Regions from separate parts of the Viridibacillus sp. FSL H8-0110 genome, predicted to be linked through region 2. Evidence: riboswitches for the same ligand, from Rfam matches in the RefSeq annotation. Region 2 holds a riboswitch; each other region holds the start of a gene.
The links. Region 2 has a riboswitch for S-adenosylmethionine ahead of MHH98_RS20305 (M20 metallopeptidase family protein). Riboswitches for the same ligand answer to the same signal wherever they lie in the genome.

Region 1 (3,288 bases), 3.2 Mb from region 2:
AAGTTGGAGCAGAAACGATTGTGAAGTCAGCTTCATGAGTTTCTAACTCCTCTTCAGTAGGACGAATGAATAATTGGTGTGCAAATAAGTTATGCCAAGCGTATTCATTTACTACACGAATAGCTAAACGAGATGATGGGTCTGCACCTGCAAAACCTTTAAATACAAACAATTCTTCTTTTTCTTTTAAGTAGTTTACTACTTTAGTGTATAATGAGTCGAAGATATCTGACGAAATTGGTCTGTTTACTTTACCCCAATCAATTTTGTCTTTCGAACTATCTTCTTCAACCATATATTTATCTTTAGGAGAACGACCTGTATATTTTCCTGTGACTGCCCTTACAGCACCATCAACAGTTAGGATTGCCTCACCGCGTGAAGTAGCTTTTTCTGTTAATTGTGGTACTGAAAGTTGTTCCAGAATATTATCACCTTTCAATAATTCCTTCAGTTCATTCGTAATTTCTACTGAATTCATCGTTTTACGTACCATCCTTTTTATATTATTCCTCGTATTAGAGGGGATTTATAATTCATTTCGGAAATTAGTATAACACATTTAGTTAAATAATCTATACTAATTACCATTTAATTTTCATGAAAGTTGTACTTTTTTTTAGAAATAAAAAAGGTGTTGACAACTAAGGTATAATGTTCTAATATGAGAAATTGAACGGATACTCTTATCCCGAGCTGGTGGAGGGTCAGGCCCTATGAAACCCGGCAACCTGCATTGTGATTTTATGTGATGCGCTGGTGCTCAATCTGATGCAAGGATTTGATCCTTGAACGATAAGAGTGAAAGGTGCTTATGAATTATTCCCTTCCACTCATTAGTAATAATGGGGGGAAGGGTTTTTTTATTTAAAATAGACCAATTCCTAAATTTTTTATAAGTATGTGTAATTTATGCGGTTCTATTTATATATAGTGGCACTTTCTAGAATCCTCGTGTTAAAGGCAGCAACGGCTTGGCGTTCAATCCTACTGGAAAGAACTAACATGGGTAATGAGTACCGTATCATTTCCGAGGCAATCTCGCAGATAATAGGAGGAAACCAAATGACAAACCGTCGACTGTTTACATCTGAGAGTGTAACAGAAGGACATCCAGATAAAATTTGTGATCAAATTTCGGATGCCATTTTAGATGAAATCGTTTCAAAAGACCCGAATGCACGTGTAGCGTGTGAAACTACAGTTACAACTGGTCTTGTATTAGTAGCAGGAGAAATTACAACATCAACTTATGTTGATATTCCTAAAATCGTTCGTGAAACGGTAATGGAAATCGGTTATACACGTGGTAAATATGGCTTTGATGGCGAAAACGTAGCTGTTTTAACAGCAATCGGTGAGCAATCAGCTGATATCGCATTGGGCGTTGACCAAGCACTTGAAGCACGCGAAGGTTCAATGACAGATGAAGATATTGAAGCAATTGGTGCAGGTGACCAAGGTTTAATGTTTGGATATGCATGTAACGAGACACCTGAGTTAATGCCTCTACCTATTAGCTTGGCACATAAATTAGCAAGACGTTTAACTGAAGTTCGTAAAACAAACGAGTTACCTTATTTACGTCCAGATGGTAAAACACAAGTAACAATCGAATATGATGAAAATAATCATCCAGTTCGTGTGGATACAATTGTTATTTCAACTCAACATGATCCAGAAGTAACGTTAGAGCAAATTAAAGAGGATTTACAAGCACGTGTAATTGCTCCAGTTGTACCTACTGAATTACTAGACGAGAAAACAAAATACTTCATCAACCCAACAGGTCGTTTTGTAATAGGTGGACCAAAAGGTGATGCAGGCTTAACGGGACGCAAAATTATCGTAGATACTTATGGTGGATATGCTCGTCATGGTGGCGGTGCTTTCTCTGGTAAGGATGCGACTAAGGTTGACCGTTCTGCAGCTTATGCAGCGCGTTATGTTGCAAAAAATATCGTAGCAGCTGAACTTGCTGAGCGTTGTGAAGTACAACTGGCTTATGCAATTGGTGTTGCACAACCGGTTTCAATTGCAATCGATACTTTCGGTACTGGTAAAGTAAAAGAAACAAATTTAGTTGAATGGGTTCGTGAATTATTTGATTTACGCCCAGCTGGAATCATTAAAATGCTTGATTTACGTCGCCCTATCTACAAACAAACAGCTGCTTATGGTCACTTCGGCCGTACAGATTTGAATGTTCCTTGGGAAGCTACAGATAAAGCTGCCGTTTTAAAAGAAAAAGCTGGACTTTAATTCAATCTGAAAAATTACAATAACATAAAATATCCCGAGTTACATGTTGATTATTAAGTAATCAATTGTAGTTCGGGATGTTTTTTATTATATTATAGAAGAAACTCATAGCAAGAGATTAAAAAAACCTGAGAATTCGTTTGAAAAACGATACTCAGGCATCTTGATTGAATTATTTTTGAAGTGATTTATAATATTGTCCTTTTTCGTAATACTCGTTGACAATACGGTCCATATCTTTTTTATCTTCCTCTGTTAACTCTCTAATAACTTTTGCAGGGCGTCCAAATGCTAATGTGTTTGGAGGAATTTTCTTACCTTGCGAAACGAGACTACCGGCACCTATAAATGCACCTTCGCCAATCTCAGCACCATCTAGGATAATTGAAGCCATTCCTACAAGAGCGCCTCTTTTTATAGTACAGCTATGTAATGTTACTTGATGTCCAATTGTCACATCGTCTTCTAAAATAAGTGGATATGCAGGACTTTGATGTAAACAACATAAATCTTGGATATTTACTTTGCGTCCGATAATCGTAGGTGAAACATCTCCGCGAATAACTGTATTGTAAAAAATAGATGAATCAGGTCCAATAGTAACATCGCCAGTGATAATTACGTTATCACCGATAAAAACGGATGGGTCAATAGATGGTTTTTTGTCTCTAAATGGATAAATCATCGAAAAACGCCTCATTTCAAGTTATTATGTATTATTATCGTAACAAAAGGAAGCTATGAATGGAACTGAAATCGTCAGAATACGTTAATATATACGTAGGAATTTATGAGGTGAGATAGTAATGTGGAAATGGGAAACGGATGGCCAAGCAAGAGCTGTCGCTGTAATTATACATAGTGCATACGAACATCATCGTCGTTATGCATGGTTAATCGAAAATTTAAGAACATCTGGTATTCATGTTATTTCAGGAGATTTACCTGGACATGGTGAAGAGAGTAGACATAAACGTGTGCATAGTGAAGAGTTTAAAAGTTACGAAACATTTGTTAAACAACTTA
Region 2 (3,288 bases):
CTGGTTGATTTCCAATGACACCTTTTTCAATTTGTTCCTGTCTACGGGCATCGTCATTATCGTCCCATTGAATAATAAATGGTAATTGAAGAGAGTCATTTCCTTCACCAGCATAAAGTAACTGCCAGCTAATAATACTGCCATCTGGTCGTTTTCTGTTCATTGGTACTGGCCCATTTACTGATAAACCTTGCTCTTTCAAACGCTCTGCTATACCTTCAATATCCGTTGTACGAGCTGCAAATCTTACGAAACCTTCTTTGAATTTATTATTTACTACTGTTTCAATAAGGCTGTGATGTAAATGTTTTGCCCCTGCTACTAATTCTCTGTCGTATGTACCAAGGTACTCTATATAACTTAGATCAAAGTAACTAAGTGCATTGTACGTTCCGCGCCCTTCATGAACGCCACCTTCAACAGCGTAAATTCCTTGATTTTGTAATGGCTTAATTACTTCTTTTGGCTCATCCACAAAATGTACTAAGTGATCAAAAGATAATGTCATGTTCCAGTCCCCCTTATTTAAATAAATAATGTGAAACGATTTTCACAAATGATTTCTCTATAGTTAATAACGCTCTTTCATCAAAATCAAATTTTGGATGATGATGTGCAAAATGAGTGCGTTCGTCGTCATTTCGTGAACCTGCTTTAAAATAAGTACCTGGCTTTTCATTTAAAAAGTACGCGAAATCCTCCCCACCCATTGACGGTTCAAAATCAATCACAGATTCTGTACCGAATTCTGCTTCAAATAATTCTTTCACAAGCTCTGTTTCAGTTGGATGATTGTAAAGGGCTGGGTAGCCATGCAAATAATCGATTTCACATGTGGCATGTGCTGATTCCGTTACTCCTTTGACAATTGAGTAGATTTCTTCTTTTACCTTACTCCGAACATCCTCTGTCATCGTCCGGACCGTTCCTTCAATAATTGCCGAATCTGCAATGATATTAAAGGCACTTCCAGCGTGGAATACACCAACTGTCACCACCGCTGCATCAAATGGATTTAAGCGACGACTGACAATTTTTTGCAACGCTCCAACGATTTCACTACCCACTATAATCGAATCGATGGATTGCTGTGGTTTCGCACCATGCCCTCCTAGTCCTTGGATTTTAATTGTGAATTTATCAACTGCAGCCATTTTGAAACCATCCCCAACAGATACCTTTCCAACTGGCGAACCCGAGTCTAAATGCGCACCAAATACATAATCTACATCCTTTAATACATCTTCAGCAATCATGAATTTCGCACCACCAGGAGGTTTTTCTTCCGCATGTTGGAAAACAAAAATGATGTTACCGTGCAGATGCTCTCTGTAATGGCTTAGCGTTTTCGCTGTTCCAAGTAATGAGGCTGTATGTCCATCATGACCACATGCATGCATAACACCATCTTTTTGAGATTTATAAGTAACTTCTTTTAAATCTGCGATTGGTAATGCATCAAAATCTGCTCTTAAAGCGATTGTTTGACCAGCTTGATCCCCCTTCAAAACACCGATTAAACCATTTCCGCCTATCCCTTTTTTCACCTCTAAACCGAAGCCCTCAAGTTTTTCTGCTATAAATTTTGCAGTTTCATATTCTTCAAAAGATAACTCTGGATGCTCATGCAAATATCTCCTCCATCCAACAATTTCATCAAAATCTTTATCTATTTCTTCATAAATTGTAGTTAAAAGTTCTTTTTGCGTTATCGCACTCATTCAATATTCCTCCCTCAATTTATACCTTTAATTCAAATAGGTTTACTTTGAATTTGAGTTAAATTTTTTTCTTAGAACTTTTCATTATATGCTCTGTAAATTTATTTCATGATAATAAAAAAGTCGATTTCTCTATTTCATTTAGAGAAATCAACTCGGTATGTAAGTCTCTCCTCATCTATCAAGTTTTTAATCAACTTGCTGGAAGTAGCACCTTACTTTAATAGCGGTTGCTGAGATATCACAGGGCCAGTCCCTCCACCTCTCTTGATAAGAAAACCTATTGAATTAGTAGTAATTAAAATCATGTTACGCCAATCCATTGAAAATTGCAATAAATTTCCTGCTATTTTCTAAATCAATACGGCGCTTTCTGATAAAAATAATTTGGTGTTTTACGTTCATTGTCATATGGTTTATGGAATATATGCGTTGTAGCCGGTGATAACGGTGGAATAAGCCATGTCCAATTCCCTGTTACGTCACGCCCTGCAGTTTGTTCATTGGATTCGAAGCGTTTAAATTGTTGTGCTGCTGTATGGTGATCTACAATACTCACTTCATCTTCTTTATACGAATATAAAACGGCCGCATTCAATTCAACTAATGCACGGTCTTTCCATAAGGAAGAATTTGAAGATGTATTTAAACCCATTTTTTCTGCGATTGTCGGTAACATATTATATCGATAATCATCTGCTAGGTTACGCGCACCAATTTCCGTTCCCATATACCAGCCATTAAACGGAGCAGCTGCATATGTAATACCACCAACTTCTAATTTCATATTCGAAATCATCGGTACCGCATACCACTTCAGACCAAGTTCCTTAAACCACTCAAATTCAGGGTGTCGGATTGGTACTTCTAATATATATTCAGCTGGAATATCGAATACTTGCGGTTCTCTTTCTCCAATTTGAATAACTAGTGGCAAAACATCGAAACGCCCACCTTTTCCTTGCCAGCCAAGTTGCTCACATTTCTTCGTAAACTCTACCGAATCTGGATCTCCAACAACGCCATTTGCTGTTTCATACCCAGCATAGCGGATTAATTGATGATTCCAAACACGTACGTTAGGTTGAGAGAAAATTGTAATCGTCGGACGGATTCGACCACCATTTGTTGCAAAATCAATATGCTCTAGAAGTCCTTGAAAAATGTCGTGCTCGCTTGTCAATTCCCGCTTATCAAGCACTTGCAACGTTTGCCAAAACAAACGACCTATACATTTATTACTATTACGCCAACCTACTTGTGCACCAAATCTCAGTTCATCTATTGTATGTTCATAATATCCATTATCTTGGATATCATTCTCTACTTCAACTAAGCGTCTTACTAACTCCTCTTCAGATCGCTCCGTTTCCGAATAATACAACTTTATAAAATCAATAGCCTCATTCAACATCGCCATAGTTCCTCCTGTCACCACTCGACTTCCTATCTACCATCATAGAAGAATTGATTTCCATCAGACAAGGCATAAGACTTAAATAATGTGGTGATTTTGTGGCAACTTCCAATTTTGGCATAAACCGATTTGATTTGAATGAATTTTTAG
Region 3 (3,288 bases), 710 kb from region 2:
TTCTCAGTTCAATGAGCCACTATTTGTGAAGGTGGGTCTTGAGCTTTATTTACAAGCAGGGCCAGACATTATACGCAAAATTAAAGCACAAGGTCACGACATTTTTTTAGATTTAAAACTGCATGATATTCCAAATACGGTGAAATCAGCGATGAAGGGCTTAGCAAAACTTGGTGTGGACCTAGTCAATGTCCATGCTGCAGGCGGTTCAAATATGATGGCGGCTGCTCTTGAAGGATTAAAAGAGGGAACTGAGGAAGGTAATAAGCGACCAGTTTTAATTGCAGTAACTCAGTTAACCTCGACGACTGAAGAGGAAATGCAAAACGAGCAACAAATCAATTTATCTTTAGATCAATCAGTAATGCATTATGCCAAACTTGCACAATCAGCTGGTTTAGATGGTGTTGTCTGCTCTGTACTTGAAGCAAAAGCAATCAGCGAAGTATGTGGAGAAAGCTTCCTAAAAGTAACACCAGGTATACGTATGGTTGGTGGTGTTGCACATGATCAAAAACGCGTTGCTACACCTGATTTTGCACGCGAAGAAGGCTCGACGCAAATCGTTGTAGGTCGTGCTATTACACAAGCAGAAAATCCAGTTGAAGCGTACCATGCTGTACAGCAATTATGGGGAGGACAACAATAATGACAATTCAAAAAGAAGTAGCACAAGGTATGTTAGAAGTAGGAGCAGTAGAGCTAAGTCCGAATGATCCATTTACTTGGGCATCAGGTATTAAATCACCAATCTACTGTGATACACGTTTAACAATTTCTTTTCCAAAAGTACGTACAACAATCGCAAACGGCCTTGCAGCGCTTATTAAAGAAAATTTCCCGGAAACAGATGTAGTAGCTGGTACAGCAACAGCGGGAATACCACATGCAGCATGGGTAAGCGACATTTTAGACTTACCTATGGTATATGTACGTTCAAAACCAAAAGACCATGGTCGTGGTAACCAAACAGAAGGAAAGCTTTCTGAAGGTCAAAAAGTAGTTGTAGTAGAAGATATTATTTCGACAGGTGGTTCTAGCATTACAGCAGTAGAAGCACTTCGTCGTGAAGGCGCTGAAGTACTTGGTGTCGTTTCAGTATATTCATATAAATTACCACGTGCTGAACAGGCTTTTGCGGAAGTGGGTGTTCCTTACTATTGCCTATCAAACTTTGAAGCATTAGTTGAAGCAGCAAAAGAATCAGGTGCTATTAATGAATCAGACATTCCAGGTTTACTACAATGGCATGCTGATTTAAAAGCCGGGAACTTAAAATAATAATACAAATATAGGTGCTTTTAAACTAGCAAGGGAAAAGAAATTATCTCTTGCTAGTTTTTTTATTGTGCAAAATGCTACTTTATAAAGAATCATTTTAAATGAAGAAAATAATTGTATATATGTTGCTTAATTATGGAAATTGTTTTAAAATCAATTAAACCAATAAGTTAACTAGGGATATTAAGTGGATTTCTTTACTTGAGAAACTGAAGGAAATGGCCCACTGAAGTTTCAGCAACACCTAATTTTTAGGAAGGAGCTAACTTCAACATGATTGCGTGCAATTATGAGAGATAAGAGTTGAATTAGTCCCCCTCAACTCTCTTTCTAGAAGATGTAGAAAGAGAGTTTTTTAATAGAAGTCGTTTATTCCATAATTGGTAAATAACAAAGAGAGAGGTTATAAAGATGGTACAAAGAATTGATGGGAAACAAGGTAAATTTGTATTGGATGCTGCAACACAAGTTGGAAGTGTCATTTTAAAAGTAAAAGATTTGGAACGTCAAATTGCATTTTACGAAAATGTAGTTGGTCTTGTCGTTTTAGAAAAAAGTACACAACATGCTAAATTTGGTGGTAAAGGCAGTAACAACGTTATTTTTGAATTAGAAAAAACCGCGGAAAAATTACAAACCGCTAAAAGTACGGGTTTATTCCATACAGCTTTTTTATTACCAAGTAGAGAAGCGTTTGCAACGAAATTTTTCGAAATTCTACGTAATAAGGAAACGATAGATAGTCCGATAGAGCAATCTTCACGTTTCCCGCACTTTGAACGCTATATTCCAATTGCTAGGTTAGATAGTGCGAGTGATCACGGTTATAGTGAGGCGTTTTATATATATGATATTGAAGGAAATGGTATAGAAATATATGCGGATCGTCATCGTGAAGATTGGGATAAGTATCCTGGTGGAAGTAATCCTCTTAATTTCAAAGAGTTAGCTCCATTAGCTGATTTTGAAACAGATGGGAAATTACCAGCTGAAACAATAATTGGTCATGTTCATTTGCGAATAGCAAATATAGAGGAATCCGTAGATTTCTATATAAATAAATTAGGTTTTGAAAAACAGATGATTATTGATACAGCATTTTTTATTTCAGTAGGGGGCTATCATCACCATCTTGCGGGAAATGTATGGTCGGGTGAAGGACTTCAAAAGGCAGCTGAAAATGAATCAGGATTGAAAGAAGTACGTTTTAAATTACCAACAACAGAAAGTTATGAGACAGCAAAAAATTATATTAAACAACAAATACAAATTCAAGATTTAGGGGATGAGTTTGTTGTAGAAGATCCAAGTGGAAATCGTATGGTTTTTGAAATTGCATAAAACAAAAAATCGAATCGTTATAAAAGGTAACAAAATGAAGTTTAGTTGTTGTATTTTTTAACATCACTACTAAAATTATTGAAGTATGATTAGACTTAGTAGAAAATTTATCGCATGCCCAAATGCTTGTAGCAAAGTCCTACCTTTATATAGAAAGTTATTTATAATGATCCAAATATAAGTAAAAACAACGATTGAAAAAGCTAAATTAGATAATGTGAAAATAGGATTTGGTACAACGGAGAAGTGATTAAGGCAGTGCAGTAAATAGTAAAAGGAGTCGCGTTTGAAAAATGTGCGACTCCTTTTAAGTGTTCTTAAATCTTATTATTTTAATTTCATGATTAATTCTTCATCGGGTGTTACATACAATGTCTTTTGCTCGAAGTAAATAACAAAACCAGGTTTAGAACCATTTGGTTTTTTTACTTGACGTACCTCTGTGTAATCGACAGGTACGGACGACGATTCACGTGCTTTACTGAAATAGGCTGATAAAGTTGCCGCTTCTAGTAAAGTTTGTTCATCTGGTTCAGAAGAGTGAATAACGACATGTGATCCTGGGATATCCTTTGTATGCAACCAAATTTCAGATTTACGTGCGATTTTAAATGTTAAATAATCATTTTGTTTATTGTTTTTGCCAACTGAAATGTCAATACCAGT

Region 1: linked by a shared signal. The riboswitch ahead of metK (methionine adenosyltransferase) and the one ahead of MHH98_RS20305 (M20 metallopeptidase family protein) in region 2 are both predicted to bind S-adenosylmethionine.
Region 3: linked by a shared signal. The riboswitch ahead of MHH98_RS17020 (VOC family protein) and the one ahead of MHH98_RS20305 (M20 metallopeptidase family protein) in region 2 are both predicted to bind S-adenosylmethionine.

The regions. Positions count from the first base shown of each region.
Region 1 is NZ_JBBOPJ010000001.1:885,212-888,499, forward strand. It holds gene pckA (phosphoenolpyruvate carboxykinase (ATP)) at 1-481, opposite strand, end outside; SAM riboswitch class I at 684-802, shown strand; gene metK (methionine adenosyltransferase) at 1,066-2,262, shown strand; gene MHH98_RS04475 (gamma carbonic anhydrase) at 2,435-2,947, opposite strand; gene MHH98_RS04480 (alpha/beta hydrolase) at 3,069-3,288, shown strand, end outside.
Region 2 is NZ_JBBOPJ010000001.1:4,102,198-4,105,485, forward strand. It holds gene MHH98_RS20300 (VOC family protein) at 1-508, opposite strand, end outside; gene MHH98_RS20305 (M20 metallopeptidase family protein) at 522-1,721, opposite strand; SAM riboswitch class I at 1,893-1,998, opposite strand; gene MHH98_RS20310 (nitric oxide synthase oxygenase) at 2,080-3,141, opposite strand.
Region 3 is NZ_JBBOPJ010000001.1:3,389,134-3,392,421, reverse strand. It holds gene pyrF (orotidine-5'-phosphate decarboxylase) at 1-649, shown strand, start outside; gene pyrE (orotate phosphoribosyltransferase) at 649-1,281, shown strand; SAM riboswitch class I at 1,475-1,584, shown strand; gene MHH98_RS17020 (VOC family protein) at 1,693-2,622, shown strand; gene MHH98_RS17015 (Rqc2 family fibronectin-binding protein) at 2,950-3,288, opposite strand, start outside.